DNA from 4 places in the Blautia sp. OF03-13 genome. Region 1 is predicted to be linked to each of the others. Evidence: predicted binding sites of a transcription regulator. Region 1 holds the regulator's gene; each other region holds the start of a gene.
What was found. Region 1 encodes HrcA, which represses chaperone genes, less so after heat shock. Its sites were predicted from a motif close to TGTTAGCACTCNNNNNNNNNGAGTGCTAACA; they were not measured.
Positions count from the first base shown of each region.

Region 2: a site for HrcA is predicted at 2,811-2,841, ahead of groES (co-chaperone GroES). Genes of this name have one in related genera too.
Region 3: a site for HrcA is predicted at 1,967-1,997, ahead of clpB (ATP-dependent chaperone ClpB). Genes of this name have one in related genera too.
Region 4: a site for HrcA is predicted at 2,117-2,147, ahead of htpG (molecular chaperone HtpG). Genes of this name have one in related genera too.

Region 1 covers NZ_QTVR01000003.1:165,424-169,640, reverse strand. The annotation lists gene dnaK (molecular chaperone DnaK) at 1-648, opposite strand, end outside; gene grpE (nucleotide exchange factor GrpE) at 714-1,325, opposite strand; gene hrcA (heat-inducible transcriptional repressor HrcA) at 1,375-2,433, opposite strand; gene DXA55_RS03405 (helix-turn-helix domain-containing protein) at 2,719-2,937, shown strand; gene DXA55_RS03400 (hypothetical protein) at 3,015-3,380, opposite strand; gene DXA55_RS03395 (helix-turn-helix domain-containing protein) at 3,553-3,771, shown strand; gene uvrB (excinuclease ABC subunit UvrB) at 3,984-4,217, opposite strand, start outside.
Region 2 covers NZ_QTVR01000008.1:44,090-48,306, reverse strand. The annotation lists gene DXA55_RS07720 (hypothetical protein) at 1-558, opposite strand, end outside; gene groL (chaperonin GroEL) at 827-2,452, opposite strand; gene groES (co-chaperone GroES) at 2,489-2,773, opposite strand; partial or broken gene codY (GTP-sensing pleiotropic transcriptional regulator CodY) at 3,120-3,940, opposite strand; gene topA (type I DNA topoisomerase) at 4,199-4,217, opposite strand, start outside.
Region 3 covers NZ_QTVR01000016.1:63,909-68,125, reverse strand. The annotation lists gene clpB (ATP-dependent chaperone ClpB) at 1-1,857, opposite strand, end outside; gene DXA55_RS12560 (hypothetical protein) at 2,046-3,128, opposite strand; gene DXA55_RS12555 (CobW family GTP-binding protein) at 3,301-4,217, opposite strand, start outside.
Region 4 covers NZ_QTVR01000005.1:150,337-154,553, reverse strand. The annotation lists gene htpG (molecular chaperone HtpG) at 1-1,982, opposite strand, end outside; gene DXA55_RS05500 (TetR-like C-terminal domain-containing protein) at 2,326-2,892, shown strand; gene DXA55_RS05495 (oleate hydratase) at 3,112-4,217, shown strand, end outside.

The DNA of each region.
Region 1 (4,217 bases):
CTTGAACTCAGCAAGGATATAATCTGTTACTTTCTGGTCGAAGTCATCGCCGCCAAGACGGTTGTTTCCTGCTGTGGAAAGAACTTCGATAACACCGTCACCGATTTCGATGATGGAAACATCGAAGGTACCGCCTCCAAGGTCGTATACCATGATCTTCTGCTCTTTCTCGTTATCCAGTCCGTATGCCAGAGCTGCTGCGGTAGGCTCGTTGATGATACGTTTTACATCAAGACCTGCGATTTTACCGGCATCTTTGGTTGCCTGACGCTGTGCGTCATTAAAGTAAGCCGGAACTGTGATAACTGCTTCTGTTACTTTCTCACCAAGGTAGTTCTCTGCATCACCTTTCAGTTTCTGAAGGATCATAGCGGAGATCTCCTGCGGAGAGTATTTCTTTCCTTCGATGTCTACTTTATAATCAGTACCCATCTCACGTTTGATGGAACGGATGGTTCTGTCTGCGTTTGTTACAGCCTGACGTTTTGCCGGCTCGCCGACCAGACGGTCACCTGTTTTTGTGAATGCTACGATAGATGGAGTTGTTCTTTCACCCTCTGCGTTTGCGATAACGGTTGGTTTTCCACCTTCCATAACGGCTACACAGCTGTTTGTTGTTCCTAAGTCAATACCAATAATTTTGCCCATTGTTGTTTCCTCCTCAATGAATTATGCTAAAAAATGGTTTAATTTCTATTTATTTATCTTCAAGCTTAGTTAGCCACCTTGACCATACTGTGACGGACTACGGAACCTTTGTACATGTAGCCCTTCAGGAACTCTTCTACGACGATGTTCTCGCCGGCTTCCTCATCCTCCACATGCATCACTGCGTTGTGCAGGTTCGGATCGAATTCCTTTCCAACGGCCTCGATCACGGTTACACCGAGTTCATCGAGTGCTGTGGTAAACTGTTTGTATACTTTATTCATGCCGTCTGCGAACGGATCTTCCTCCGGGTTTTCCACCGTTGCAAGTCCGCGCTCGAAGCTGTCAACAACCGGAAGAATCTTCTCGATGATGTCTTTTGCTCCAATGGCATACATATTTGTTTTTTCTTTTTCGGTGCGTTTGCGGAAGTTATCGAACTCTGCCATCTGACGGGTCAGGCGGTCAGTCAGCTCTTCGATTTTCTCATCTTTTTTATCTTTTTTCTTTTTGAAGAACTTTCGTTCTTTGCCATCCTCAGCAGTTTCTTCTGCAGCTTCCGCTTCTTTTGCCTCTGCTGCTTTCTTTGCTTCTTCCTGCTCCGCAGCCGGTTCGGTTTCCGGCAGATCGGTCTCTGCTCCGGTTTCTTTTTCCATCTCGCGTGTAGGTTCTTCCATGGTTTCCTCTTTCTTTCTATTTTCTTCGCTCACTGATCATTCCACCTTTCTACTCACCTGTGTCCGGCTTTTTGAAGACGGCGTCCAGTTGAACTTTTAATGTTTTCAGGTTATCTACCACATTTTCGTAATCCATCCGCTTTGGTCCCACGATACCGATTGTTCCGCGCATACCGTTTCCCATATCGTATGTGGTGGTGACCACGCTGCAGTCCCGTAAGGGTTCCATCGAAGATTCATTTCCGATGTATACCTGAATACCGGTATTTTCCTCTCCGTCCTGCTCCTCGGCAGCTCCTTTGATCATATCGACCAGTTTCTGCCGTTCCTCGAATGTGGAGATCAGCTGGCTGGCTTTGCTGCTGTCGGAAAGCTCAGGGTACTTGAAAATGTTGGTTGCGCCGCTGGTGTACACCGGCACATCTTCTTCGCTGACTGCGATGGCTTCCGCTACGGTATCGACCACTTTGCTGATGATGCCGGAGTGGATGCCTGCCTGCTCTTTCATCTTCTTGATCATGCCAAGATTGATTTCTTCAATGGTCAGGCCATTGAGTTGTGTGTTCAGAAGCAGGTTCAGCTTTAATATCTGTTCATCGTTGATGGTCTCGTCGAGGTCGATCATCTGGTTTTTCACCAGGTTGCCTTCTACGACGATGACGGCCAGGAGCTGCTCTTCATTGACTTTTGAGAGCTGGATGAATTTCACTTTATTTCTGTGATATTCCGGTCCTGTAATCAACGTTGCATAGTTGGTAGATGAAGCGAGGACTTTGACAACCTGCTGCAGAACTTTTTCCATTCGGTCTGTTTTTTCAATGACCATGTTTTTGATGTCTGCAACTTCCTGTTCTTTTTCCCGCATCAGCTCATCTACATAGAGGCGGTAGCCTTTATCGGAAGGAATGCGTCCTGCGGAAGTGTGGGGCTGTAAGATGTAACCCATCTCTTCCAGATCGGACATTTCATTCCGGATTGTGGCGGAGCTTAAATTCAAATCCGTGTATTTGGAAATCGTTCTTGAGCCGACCGGCTCGCCCGTTTCCAGATACGTCTGGATGATCGCTTTTAATATTTTTCTTTTTCTTTCATCCAATTCTGTATCCACTAAGATAAGCTCCTTCCTGTTGTATAGTCCTGTTAGCACTCGTTTTAGTGGAGTGCTAACATCTATGCTCTTAAGATAGCACTCTGCCTTTTGTTTGTCAACACCTTTTCCCGGTTTTTCTATGAAGAAATTGTGAAAAAAGTATAAACCGTTTTCTTTCTGAAAAGGAATCTGACTTTTCTTTTTTATTGCATTCTACTGTTTCAAAGGCGCTATAGCCGTATGGTAGGATTCTGCCATTTTGATACGACCATTTAGTAGCATTTTTTTCAGAGGTGATGAATCATGAAATATCAGAGACTGGAGGATCTGCGCACGGACCACGATCTGACGATCCGCCAGGTTGCCGACTATCTCGGCTGCAACCGCGATGTGTATACCCGATATGAAAAAGGCGTCCGGCAGCTGCCGATCTCCATTGCCATCCGTCTGGCGGAGCTGTATCAGGTCAGTCTGGATTATCTGGTCGGCATCAGCGATGAGAAGCGGCCGTATGGATCCTGACTTTCCGGTGTCTCCGCCGCAGCAAAAGCAGGAGGACAGTTTTTCTTTTCCCTGTCCTCCCTGTTTTGCTTTTTCGTTTACAGATTCTGCAGATATTCCATCATCCGCGTTTCGCTGAGTTTCCATCCGTCCGGCTCCCCGCAGAGATACAGCGTAAAATGCCCGCACGGGACTCCGTTTTCCAGGTGGATGCCGGTATACAGTTCTACAATGAGGAGTTCTTCTGCTTTTTCTTCATATATATTAGTGATCTGATAGATGCGCTCTCCCTTTTCGTCCACCGGCCATTCTTTCTTCAGCACATCCCTCAGACGGCTCTCCTGCCCCTGCGCTTCGCATTCTTCCTCCCGGCTGATCATTTTTTCAAACGCTTCCGGCGTCTCCATCCGTTCCACTATATTCTGGACAAAATCTTCTATTTCTATTCTTTCTGCTTTTCCCATTCGTTCCCCCATTTCTGCCGTACATATTTTTCTGTTTTCTGCACAGGCTGTCTTCACCCGCCGTTTCTCTCTCCCGCCCCATTCTTCAATTTGCGACCATATGATCTGATTTAACTTTGTCCATCCAACCGTTTGGTAGTATGGGTTTGAATCTGAAAGGATGGTACAACGTATGAAATACCAGAGAATTGAAGATATGCGGATCGATCAGGATCTCACCATCAAAGAGATTTCTGCCCTGCTCGAATGCAACCGCGACGTCTATTCCCGCTACGAAAAAGGAATCCGCGACATCCCGATCGACTATGTGATCCGGCTTGCACGGTTCTATGACTGCTCGGTCGACTATCTGCTGAGTGTCTCCAGTAAAAAGAGAAAATTCGGCGATTAATTTTTTTATTGTTGTCTTTTTTATTTTTGTGTTTTGCGTTTTGATACGACCGTTTGGTCGTATTTTATATTATAATGGTATTCTTATTTTGCGTCAATTCTGAACAAGAAGGAAGCAAAATCGGACGCAAAAAAAGCGTGCCGGAAAGTTTTCTGTCGCTTTTCCGGCACGCTTTTTTTCATGCTCTTTTCTTCTTTTTTATTTCTGATTTTTTATTCTTCCATGTCATCCAGGCTCTTCTTCAGTGTGATCATTTTGTCACGCAGCTCGGCGGCCATTTCGAAGTTGAGTTCGGCGGCAGCGGCTTTCATCTGTTTCTGTACCTGGCCGATCAGTTTTTCCAGTTCTTCGCGGCTCATGGACTCCGGGTCTTTTTCCATCTTTTCTTCTGTCTTTGCCACTTCTTTCGAAATGCTGATGAGATCGCGGACGGCTTTTTTGATGGT
Region 2 (4,217 bases), on a different contig from region 1:
ATCCTGGTATTTCTTCAGCTTGGAAATATCGAGGCAGGTATCTCCCGCCTTTATCCCGTACTTCTCACACGTCGCTTCGTCAAACAGTGTGGACAGATCCAGAAAATAATCGTCTTTGCTGTAGTTGTCGTACACGGCCTGTGAACAGATCAGAACATCCATGCTCTGTGCGGCAATCACGGCTGTGAATTTCATCAGCGTGTTGTAATCCGCGTTTTCCAGGTTTTCACCGAAGCTGTAGCTCGTATCGATGCTTACCTTTTCGTACTTATCTCCGGTTCCGAGCGCTTCTTTTAGGTCCTCCTCGATCGGACTTACATCCTGCAGTCCTGCGTAATCCACTACGGCAATGCTCACGAGGTCATAATACTTCGCATTTTCATGGATATTCACAATCGTGCCGATGATGAAGATAACAGCGATGATGCCGAAAATGACAGCCTTGTAGTATTCCCAGATATAGGCCAGTTTCTCTTTAAAATTCATTTTCGACAGCTTCTCTTTTTCGAGCTGCATCTTCTCCTTCCTTGTCATGTCGGATTCATAACGACTTGCCATGTGTGTTTCTTCTCCTTTGTTGTATTTCCCCCAACATCCTACAAATTAGTATAGCATAAAACGCCGGAAGCGTCCATATACGCCGCCCGGCGAAAGCATGAAAACTTTCTGAAATTTTTTGTAACGATTCAGAGCCATGCGAAATGGAAGAAAAACTTTCCACTAAAAAACCGGCCGGCAAAGACAGGACTTCGGAACCCATGTTCCGCTACGGTCTTTGCCAGCCGGTTTTCTTATTTTGTTTTACCAGACATTTTTATCCCGGAAATTACATCATTCCCATTCCGCCGTCTGCGCCTGCCGGCATAGCCGGAGCCGGCTCTTTGATGGTGGAAACTACGGACTCGGTGGTCAGCAGGGTTGCGGAAACGCTGGTAGCGTTCTGCAGTGCGCTTCTGGTAACCTTAACCGGATCAAGGATACCAGCCTGGATCATGTCTACATACTCTTCGTTGTATGCATCAAATCCAACACCTACTTTGGACTCTTTTACTTTGTTGATCACAACAGCGCCTTCCAGACCTGCGTTTGTTACGATGTGGAACAGAGGAGCCTCGAGTGCTTTCTGTACGATTCTTGCACCGATCTTCTCGTCGCCGTCCAGGCTGTCAATCAGCTCTGCAAGCTGTGTTGTTACATGAATGTATGCAGAACCGCCGCCTGCGATGATACCCTCTTCTACGGCTGCTCTCGTTGCATTTAAAGCATCCTCCATACGGAGTTTTTCTTCTTTCATCTCGGTCTCGGTTGCTGCACCTACACGGATAACAGCTACGCCGCCTGCCATTTTTGCCAGTCTCTCCTGCAGTTTCTCTTTATCGAACTCAGAAGTGGTCTCCTCGATCTGGGATCTGATCTGGCCGATTCTTGCTGCGATGGCATCTTTTGCGCCGGCACCGTCAACGATAACGGTGTTCTCTTTCTGAACTTTAACAGATTTTGCACGTCCGAGCATTTCCAGAGTAGCGTCTTTTAATTCCAGACCAACTTCCTCGGAGATCACCTGGCCGCCGGTCAGGATTGCGATATCCTCGAGCATTGCTTTTCTTCTGTCGCCGTATCCCGGTGCTTTGACAGCTACTACGTTGAAGGTTCCGCGCAGTTTGTTGATCACGAGTGTCTGGAGAGCCTCGCCCTCTACGTCCTCAGCGATGATCAGCAGTCTTGCGCCGCTCTGTACGATCTGCTCCAGCAGCGGAAGAACTTCCTGAATGTTGGACAGTTTCTTATCGGTAATCAGGATATATGGATTGTCGAGAACGGCTTCCATTTTCTCCATATCGGTGCACATGTAAGCGGAGATATATCCACGGTCGAACTGCATACCTTCTACCAGCTCCAGCTCGTTCTGCATGGTCTTGGACTCCTCGATGGTGATAACGCCGTCTTTGGAAACTTTTTCCATAGCGTCAGCTACCATCTGGCCTACTTCTTCGCTTCCGGAAGAAACAGCTGCAACTTTTGCAATCTGCTCTTTGCCTGCTACCGGCTGGCTCATCTCTGCAAGGATCTGAACAGCTTTATCGGTTGCTTTCTTCATTCCCTTACGAAGAACGATCGGGTTCGCACCTGCTGCCAGGTTTTTCATTCCTTCGTTTACCATAGCCTGTGCCAGAACGGTTGCGGTTGTGGTACCATCACCTGCTACGTCGTTGGTCTTTGCAGCAACTTCTTTGATGAGCTGTGCGCCCATGTTTTCAAAGCCGTCTGCCAGCTCGATCTCTTTTGCAATCGTAACACCATCGTTTGTGATGAGCGGAGCGCCGTACTGTTTGTCCAGAACAACGTTTCTTCCTTTCGGTCCAAGGGTTACACGTACGGTATCTGCAAGCTGGTTTACACCATTCTGAAGAGCGTTTCTTGCCTCTGCTCCATATTTAATCTCTTTTGCCATGATTGTCATGCCTCCTGATTTTTACTTGATTATTCTTTATTTTACAACTGCCAGAATGTCATCCTGTTTTACGATGATGTACTCTTCATCTTCCAGTTTGACGTTGGTTCCTGCATATTTGGAATAGATTACCTGATCTCCGACTGCAACTTCCATTTTTACTTCTTTGCCGTCTTCTACTTTTCCAGGTCCTACTGCGATAACCTCAGCCTGCTGCGGTTTCTCCTGTGCCTGTCCCGGAAGTACGATACCGGATTTTGTGGTTTCCTCTGCTTTTAACTCTTTTAATACAACTCTGTCACCTAAAGGTACTAACTTCATTTATGTTTCCTCCTTCAAGATTTCATTCAGTTTTATTTATTAGCACTCAGTTCATTCGAGTGCTACTTGATGGTTCTTACTATAGTGTTTTCCACCTCATTTCGCAAATGCATGAATTTTGTAATTCTCTTTTTTTCTCTCGTAATAACTCTTAATTTCTCTTATTTCCTCGTTTTTTCTTATTTTGGCAATTTTTTCATATTTTATACTCTCTTTAGAATCTAATTATAGTTTATTCCTAAAAACGGGAATGATACCATTTTTTTCCGCTCCCCGAATGCTTTTTGCACAAAAAGAAACGGCGCCATTCTTAAACGGCTCCGATTCTTTTCTACATTCCACTTTTTTATTTTTTCGCCTCGTCCGGATGGGCATCGCCCTTTCCTTTCAGGTTCTTTCTTGCTTTGATCTCGTCGAGTTCATCAAAGATATAATCATTTAATACCTTGATATACGTTCCCTTCATACCGCTGGAACGGGACTCGATGACGCCTGCGCTCTCGAATTTGCGGAGGGCATTTACGATGACGGATCTTGTGATGCCGACGCGGTCTGCAATTTTGCTTGCAACCAGAATGCCCTCATCCCCGTTCAGTTCATCAAAGATATGGATGATGGCTTCCAGTTCGGAGAAGGACAGCGTGTTGAATGCGGATTTAACCACCTGAACCTTGCGGTTTTCCTCCACATTTTCCTCGTTGACGGAACGCATCATTTCCAGTCCGACAACGGTTGTGCCGTACTCACTGACGATGATATCGTCGATATCGTACTGCGGGGTGCAGCGGTACATAAATACGGTACCAAGGCGTTCTCCGGCGATCTCGATCGGGCAGATAATTGCGGTGTAGCGCTCTACACCAGGCCGCTCAAAGCCGAGGGTCTGTAAATTGACGTTCTCTTTTGTGGAGAGTACGCCGAGGAGACGCTCGTTTAATGCGGCATCGACATAACCGCCCACCTTATCCTCGATCAGCTCCGTAATTTCTTCCACGCCCGGGCAAAGGCTGATGCCCAGCACTTTTCCTTTTTTACTGATCACCAGGATATTGGAACTTAACGTTTCCATCAGGACTTCACAGATATCGTTGAACACGACCTCGTGGAGTGATTGTTATGAAGCAGTTTGTTGATTTTTCTGGTTTTATCCAGCAGTTGTACGCTCATGTTCTTCTCCTTTCTTTATTTTCTGCATTTTTTGGCGTATCCGCCGAAAAAAATGCACACTGATGCCTTTTTCAGACAACCCTTAAAACTAAGCTCATTCTATCATGTAGTTTTCCGGAAATCAATATATTTTTCAGAAAACTATAAATTTTATAAAAATTCATGCTAAATTTTTTCGGATCTTCCTGTTTTTCCGCCGCGATAAGCAAAAAAACGGCCTGCACCAGTTTTTCACCAGTACAGACCGCTTTGTCATTCTCAGTCTTCGTCTTTCTTT
Region 3 (4,217 bases), on a different contig from region 1:
TGCCAACGTTTTCGCAAGCTCTGTTTTACCGACACCGGTAGGTCCAAGGAACAGGAACGAACCGATCGGTTTTGTCGGATCCTTGATTCCGGCTTTAGAACGGATGATCGCATCCGAAACCTTGGTGACTGCCTCATTCTGGCCGATAACTCTCGTGTGAAGTTCATCTTCCAGGCCGAGGATCTTAGTTCTCTCGCCTTCGGTCAGTTTTGCAACCGGGATTCCAGTCCAGCGGGAGACAATTCTGGCAATCTCTTCATCCGTTACACTCTCGTGTACCAGGGAGAGATCTTCATTTTTAACTTTTTTCTCTTCTGCTTCCAGCATCTGCTGTAATTTCGGGAGTTCACCGTACTGCAGTTCAGCGGCGCGGTTCAGATCGTAATCATTCTTTGCTTTCTGGATCTGGCGGTTCATGTCCTCGATCTGCTCACGCAGTTTGGACAGTTTCTCAACGGAACTCTTTTCATTTTCCCACTGTGCCTTTGCAGAATTGAAGGTATCCTTTAACTCAGCCAGCTCTTTCTGCAGTGTTTCCAGACGCTCGCGGCTCAGATTGTCGGTCTCTTTTTTCAGTGCGGCTTCCTCGATCTGCATCTGCAGAATCTTACGGCGCTGCTCATCCAGCTCGGCCGGCATGGAATCCAGTTCTGTCTTGATCAGAGCGCATGCCTCGTCGACCAGGTCGATTGCTTTATCCGGCAGGAAACGGTCGCTGATGTAACGGTTCGAAAGGGTTGCGGCTGCAACGAGGGCACCGTCGGTGATTTTTACGCCGTGGTAAACTTCGTAGCGCTCTTTTAAGCCACGCAGGATGGAAATCGTATCCTCTACGGTCGGCTCATCAACCTGAACCGGCTGGAAACGGCGCTCCAGGGCGGCATCTTTTTCGATGTACTGGCGGTACTCATCCAGCGTTGTGGCACCGATGCAGTGCAGTTCGCCTCGTGCCAGCATAGGTTTCAGCATGTTTCCGGCATCCATCGCGCCGTCGGTCTTTCCGGCGCCGACGATCAGGTGCAGCTCATCGATGAACAGAATGATTTTTCCGTCGCTCTTTCTGACTTCCTCCAGAACGGCTTTCAGACGCTCCTCGAATTCGCCGCGGTATTTTGCTCCGGCTACCAGGGCTCCCATATCGAGAGAGAAAATGGTTTTATCTTTCAGGCTCTCCGGTACATCGCCGTTGGCGATTCGCTGGGCCAGGCCTTCTACGACTGCGGTTTTACCAACACCAGGCTCACCGATCAGAACCGGATTGTTTTTTGTCTTACGGGACAGGATACGGACAACGTTCCGAATTTCGGTATCACGGCCGATAACCGGGTCCATTTTCTGGTTTCTGGCTTTTTCTACGATATCCTGGCCATATTTTTCCAGGGTGTCGTATGTTGCCTCCGGGTTGTCGGTGGTAACTCTCTGGTTTCCGCGCACGGTGCTTAATGCCTGCAGGAAACGTTCTCTTGTGATGCCGTACTCCTGAAACAGTTTTTTCATGGACGAGCTTGGGTTTTTCAGCATTGCCAGGAAGAGGTGTTCTACGGAAACATACTCGTCTCCCATGGCTTTCGCCTCATCCTCAGCATTTATCAATGCTTTATTCAGATACTGACCGATATACGGCTGACCGCCGGATACTTTGACGCGGTCGTTCAGCGCCGTCTCGACACGGTTCAGAAAATGATCTTTGTTGATTTCCATCTTTTCGATCATTTTCAGAATCAGGCTGTCGTCCTGATGCAGGAGGTTATACAACAGATGCTCCTGCTCTATTTCCTGGTTGCCGAAATCGTATGCGGTCTTTTCCAGGTCCTGTACAGCCTGCAGCGATTTTTGTGTGAATTTACTAATATTCATAATCGGCTTCCTCCTTATCTATTTGGGTGCTAACATTCGCTCCGAACAAAAAGAGCGTTGATGTGAATTTTCTTTTCTTTCTTTGTTCTAGTCGTACTATAACACTAGTTGTTAGCACTGTCAAGAGGAGAGTGCTAATTTTTATTTTTTCCCGACGCTCCTTTTCTCCCTCCCCCCCTAAAAGATTTTTATTCATCGCCGTACACAGCAATAAAATGAATCAGTGCCTCTGTTTCGGAACTGGCATACTTTTTGGCAGATGCTTCCAGCGGCTGTGATTGATATGCTTCAAACGAATCGCCCTCGTCGCGTCCAGATATGTAGCGATTATCATTTAGTTTCCACTTCCTCATTTCTTCAAAATAAGCAGTATTCGCCATTTCCGAATTCCAGTCCATTCGCTCCAGCAGATAATACTCCATTCCATGATAACATTCTTCGCAAATTCCCGTAAAAAATTCTTCTGCTGTCTGAGATGTTAAATGCTCTGGAGCATACCATATTTCGTTCTCTTCATTATTATATAATGCAACGCAATTCGATGATCCTGTCTCTTTCACATACAGCGGAATTTCGGGAATTCCAAGTCGTTCTGTTTCAAGCCGTACCATCTTCTGCGCTGCAATTGTTCTTTCTTCCAGTGTTTTTTGCCTCCATTCGCTCTCCTTTAAGCTCAGCAGAAATTCTTTATTTTCCTGAAAAATGTTCTCCTGATTCTGGACGAGATTATAGTCCTTTTTTCGTTCGTAAAGTTCTGCCACTCCGGACGGAGACTCAAGCTTCCAATATATCATCATACAAGTCGGTACCATACTCACGCATACTGAAACAAACAGAAATGCGTTTAAGTCACTTCTTTTTAATCTCCAGAATTTTTTCGGAGAATATTTTCGTTTTTTTCTATGTAAATCTCTTAAAACCGTAACAAGAAATATCCCATCCAGCACTGCAAGAAACAACACAATTTTCAGTGAATATTGGGCAAATAAAAACAGCATCAGTATGCTCGGCGGAAATGCATAGAATAAAACTTCATTTGCAGTTCCATCTGCGCAGTAGCTTCGAATGGGTGAGGCCAGCCACAAAATCAGGCACAGCGCATAGGCAAAAAGCATTGTCCCCGACGAAATATGGACGGAACATTCTGTAATATATACCTCAACCTGTTTCACATACATCACATACAAGATACAGATCGGATATAAAATCGAGCTTTTGCTCAACCAGTATGCCGCTGATTTTCTTTCCCGTCTTCTTTTCTGTTCCTCCATATCAGATCCCCCCTGATTTTTCTTTTGTTTTATTTGGAATACTTGTATGTTTATTTTAGCGTAATTTTTCGTTTTTGCCTATCCTTCGTTTTTCAGTTGAATCTTTCTGTAAAAACCAAAATTGCGAAACCCTGTTTTGGCAGGACTCCGCAATCTCTTTTTCCTATTTACTTTATGATACATGACGGGCAGCATATTTCATTTTCTGGTTTCCGGCGCATTTCTTAAAATACTGCCGGATCGCATCTTCGTTCATATCGTTTCCGATAAACACAGCCTGGCCGGCGTTTTTCTGTTCTGTGCCGGTGATGCTGTAGCGGTGATCGGCGACATCAAATTGGAGAAACTGGTCTCCGGCTGCGAACTGTCCTTTTGCACGGATGATATTTCCAAACGCTCCGCGAATGATCTGTTCCAGAAAACACCACAGGGTTTCCGGTGCCTCCATTCGGATATTTTCGAAGGAGAAGGTCTCCGGCATCTTTTCGCCGCTCTGCGTATCCTGTACTTTTTTCTCATACCGGCTGCCCAGCAGCAAGCTCTGGTAATCTTCCCGTGTCATCGTGGATGCATAATCCGTGATGATTTTTGCCTGCGAGTTAATTTCCTGCAGAAATTTCTGGATGCGCTGTTTTTCTTCCGCCTGGCATGCTTCTGTTTTGGAAACAATGATCGTATCCGCGCTTCGGATCTGATCCTGATACAGCTCGGGATATTCCGCCATATAGCGGCGGTAACTGTAAACATCCACAATAGTGACCGGCGAGAGAAGCTGAATTCTCTCGTACTCGATCTGACGCAGATTTTCTATAATCCGGGCGAGACTTCCGACGCCTGTCGGTTCTACGATCAGGTATTCCGGGTCTACCACATTGGCAATGGTCAGCACGGATGCTGCAAAATCCTTTTTCCCGATGCAGCAGATGCACTGCTCTGTCATTTCCCATACATTTTTCTGCGTTCCCTGCCGGTTCTGGCCAAGACGTGCGCCGTCGATTCCTGCGGCTCCATATTCATTTTCCAGTATGGCAAACCGCTGATCGACGTTCCTGGCCAGCCGTTTGATAAATGTTGTTTTTCCCGCGCCCA
Region 4 (4,217 bases), on a different contig from region 1:
TCATACAGCTGCTCGCAGAACAGGGATGTGTTGTCGTTCTCGCCATTCTTCAGAATATACTGAACGAGCGGATGTTTTGCATTCAGGATCAGGGTTTCCTGTCCGCCGAACATGGACGGATCCATGCCGGTCATGCCATACATCTTCATCATATCCTGCATCCGGCGGCTCTCCTCGGAAAGCGTTACCATGGAGGATACATTTTCGTCTTTCAGGTTCTCAACTTTGACGGTCAGATCTTTCTTGTCGAGGACTTTGCGGAAGAGATCGGTCAGAGTATTTGTAGCGTCGGTCAGATCCTCACCGGACTCGTCTTTCATATCGTTGGTCAGATCTGCATCGATGCGCTGGAAGGTTACATGCTCGTTGTAACGCTCTGCATGGGTGATGAAAGCGGAGTCGATGTTGTGTTTCAGGATGACAGCATCCATGCCCTGGCTGCGGAACATGTTGATGTACTGGCTCTGCTGAACTTCGTCGGTGACGTAGTAAACAGTCGTTTTTTCCGGCTCTTTCTTCTCGTCAGCGTTTTCCGTATTTTCGGTATTCTCCGTAGTTTCAGCCTTCTCCTCGGTGTTCTCTGCAGGAGCTTCTTCTTTCTTATTCTCGTTGATGCAGTCCTCAAGAGTCAGATATTTTCCGTCGATGTTCTTGAACAGAATATAGTCCATCATCTTCTTGGAGAATTTCTCGTCCTTGATGCATCCGTATTTGATGAATGGGTTGATATCATCCCAGTATTTCTCGTAATTCTCACGGTCGGTTTTGCACATGCCGGAGAGCTTGTCAGCGAATTTCTTGGAGATGTACTCGGAGATCTTCTTGACAAATCCATCGTTCTGCAGTGCGCTTCGGGATACGTTCAGCGGCAGATCCGGGCAGTCGATGACGCCTTTTAAGAGCATCAGGTATTCCGGAATGACTTCTTTGATGTTGTCGGCAATAAATACCTGGTTGTTGTACAGCTTGATGGTTCCCTCGATGGAATCGTACTCGGTGTTGATACGCGGGAAGTAGAGGATACCTTTGAGGTTGAACGGATAGTCCATGTTCAGGTGGATCCAGAACAGCGGCTCGCGGTAGTCGTTGAAGACTTTGCGGTAGAATTCTTTATAATCCTCATCGCTGCACTCGTTTGGATGTTTGGTCCACAGCGGGTGGATATCACTGATGGAAACCGGGCGTTTGTTGATTTTTACTTTCTCTTTGGCCGGGGAAACTTCAACCTGCTCTTTCGTTCCGTCTTCTTTTTCTTTCTCTTCGTATTTTGCGTCCTCGTGGATGTGCTCTACGACAACGTCGTCATCTTTTAATTCGCTTTCATCGATGGTCTCGTATTCCTGCGGCGCATTTGCTTTGGACAGGAAAATTTCAACCGGCATGAAGGAGCAGTATTTTTCCAGAACTTCGCGGACACGGTATTCGTTTGCGAATTCCAGGCAGTCCTCGTTCAGGAACAGAGTGATTTCGGTACCAACAGTTGTCTTGCTGCCCTCGGACATATCGTACTCGGTGCTTCCGTCACAGGTCCAGTGTACCGGGGTGGATCCTTCTTTATAGGAAAGAGAATCGATGTGAACTTCATCTGCTACCATGAAAGCAGAGTAGAAACCAAGACCGAAGTGGCCGATCATCTGATCTGAATTCGTTTTGTCTTTGTATTTCTCCAGAAATTCGGTAGCGCCGGAGAAGGCGATCTGGGTAATATATTCTTCGACTTCGTCTGCGGTCATACCGATACCGTTATCGATGAATTTTAAGGTTTTCTCATCCGGGTTTACAATCACCTGAATGGCTGCTTTGTAGTCATCCGGCAGAGTATATTCGCCCATGCCGTCCAGCTTTTTCAGTTTGGTGATGGCATCGCAGCCGTTGGAAACGAGCTCACGGACGAAGATATCGTGGTCGGAATACATCCATTTTTTGATAATCGGGAAAATATTGTCGCTGTTGATTGAAAGATTTCCATGTTTCGCACTCATGAGAAACACACTCCTTTTCTTATAAAAATATTTTGATCCAGCAAAGCGGGGATATCATGCTTTTTTAGATGTCTGCAGCTTTTTTACTGCTCTGATAGTTATAGTAATACTGGCACAGGGAAAAGTCAAGGGAAAATTAGCACTCGAGAAAAAAGAGTGCTAACAGAACAACGGAAAGTATTGAATTTACTGGTATTACGGTACTTTCTAAACTTTTTGTAAAGTCTGATCAGAAGGGCTGCGCAGTTGTTTCTGGAGAATGGATATGCTACAATGAAAAAGCATAGAAGCGTTTCGAACAGAAAGATTCCGAGGGTACATAAAAGAAAAATGGAGGAAATACATGACAAATGCGACAAAGGCGGCGCTGGAAGCGTCATTAAAAAAGCTGCTTTTGAAAAAGCCGCTGGACAAAATTACGATCAACGATCTGACGACAGACTGCGGCATCAGCCGGATGGCGTTTTATTATCATTTTAAGGATATCTACGATCTTGTCGAATGGTCGTGCCTGGAGGATGCGACGCAGGCGCTGCAGGGGAAGAAAACGTATGAGACATGGCAGGAAGGCCTGCAGCAGATTTTTGAGGCAGTGCTCGAGAATAAACCATTTATTATGAATGTCTATCACTCTGTAAGCCGGGAGCAGATCGAAACATATCTCTTTCATCTGACGCACGATCTGCTGTACGGTGTCGTACAGGAAAAAGCAAAGGGAACCGGCATCTCCGAGGCGGATCAGAGTTTTATCGCAGATTTCTATAAGTATAGCTTTACCGGTGTCATGCTCGACTGGATCAAAGACGGAATGAAAGTGGATTACCATATGATTGCGGAAAAAATGCACCGCACGATGGAAGGAAATGTCGTCAATTCCATCCGAAATTTTGAAAAAAGAAATAAAATATAGTTACACTTTACAAAACAGGGCGGATGATAAAAATTTAATCATCCGCCCTGTTTTGTAAATGGAAAAGCGGGGAAAAATGAAGTAAGATTCAAATTGTCAACAGACAATGGCAACACAAATAGAAACTTGTAAAACAAAGAAAGCAGCATAACCTATACAAACCGGAAATTCGAAAAAACATTCCGGCAGTCGTATTTAGAAAAGAAAGGATGAACGTCTATGTCAAAAAAAGGATTAAAATTCGGAATCGCATCAGCAGCAGTCATCGGAGCTGGAGCAGCAGTGCTGCAGGCAAAAAACAAGAGTGAAGCAAAAAAAGCAGCGGAGACAACCACTGTAACATCAGAACCAAAGAATGATTACCGCAACACCGAGCGCGGAAAAGATAAGAAAAACAGCAAAGGCATTTATTACACCAACGGAAACTACGAAGCCTTCGCAAGACCGGAAAAACCGGAAGGCGTCGATGAGAAGAGCGCATACCTCGTAGGAAGCGGCCTCGCAGCCCTCGCAGCAGCGTGCTTCCTTGTAAGAGACGGCCAGATGAAAGGCGATCACATCCACATTCTGGAAGCCATGGACATCGCCGGCGGTGCCTGCGACGGTATCTACGATCCGACCCGCGGCTACATCATGAGAGGCGGCCGTGAGATGGAAAACCACTTCGAGTGCCTGTGGGATCTGTTCCACAGCATCCCGTCAATTGAGACACCTGGTGTATCCGTTCTTGATGAGTATTACTGGCTGAACAAAAAAGACCCGAACTACTCCCTGTGCCGTGCAACGAAGAACCGCGGCGAGGATGCCCATACCGACGGAAAGTTCAACCTGAGCCAGAAAGGCTGCATGGAGATCATGAAACTCTTCATGACAAGAGACGAGGATCTGTACGACAAGACGATCGAGGATGTTTTCGATGATGAAGTCTTCAATTCCACCTTCTGGCTGTACTGGAGAACGATGTTCGCATTCGAAAACTGGCACAGTGCACTGGAGATGAAGCTGTACTTCCAGCGGTTCATTCATCACATCGGCGGACTGCCGGACTTCTCCGCACTGAAATTCACGAAGTACAACCAGTATGAATCCCTGATTCTTCCGATGAAGAAATACCTCGAGGATGCCGGCGTAGACTTCCAGTTCAATACCGAAGTAACCAACGTTATCTTTGAAATCAACGATGGAAAGAAAGTAGCAAAAGCCATTGAGTGCAAGGTAAACGGCGTCGAGAAAGGCATCGTTCTCACCGAGAATGACCTCGTCTTCGTTACCAACGGAAGCTGCACCGAAGGCACGATCTACGGCGATCAGAACCATGCACCGAA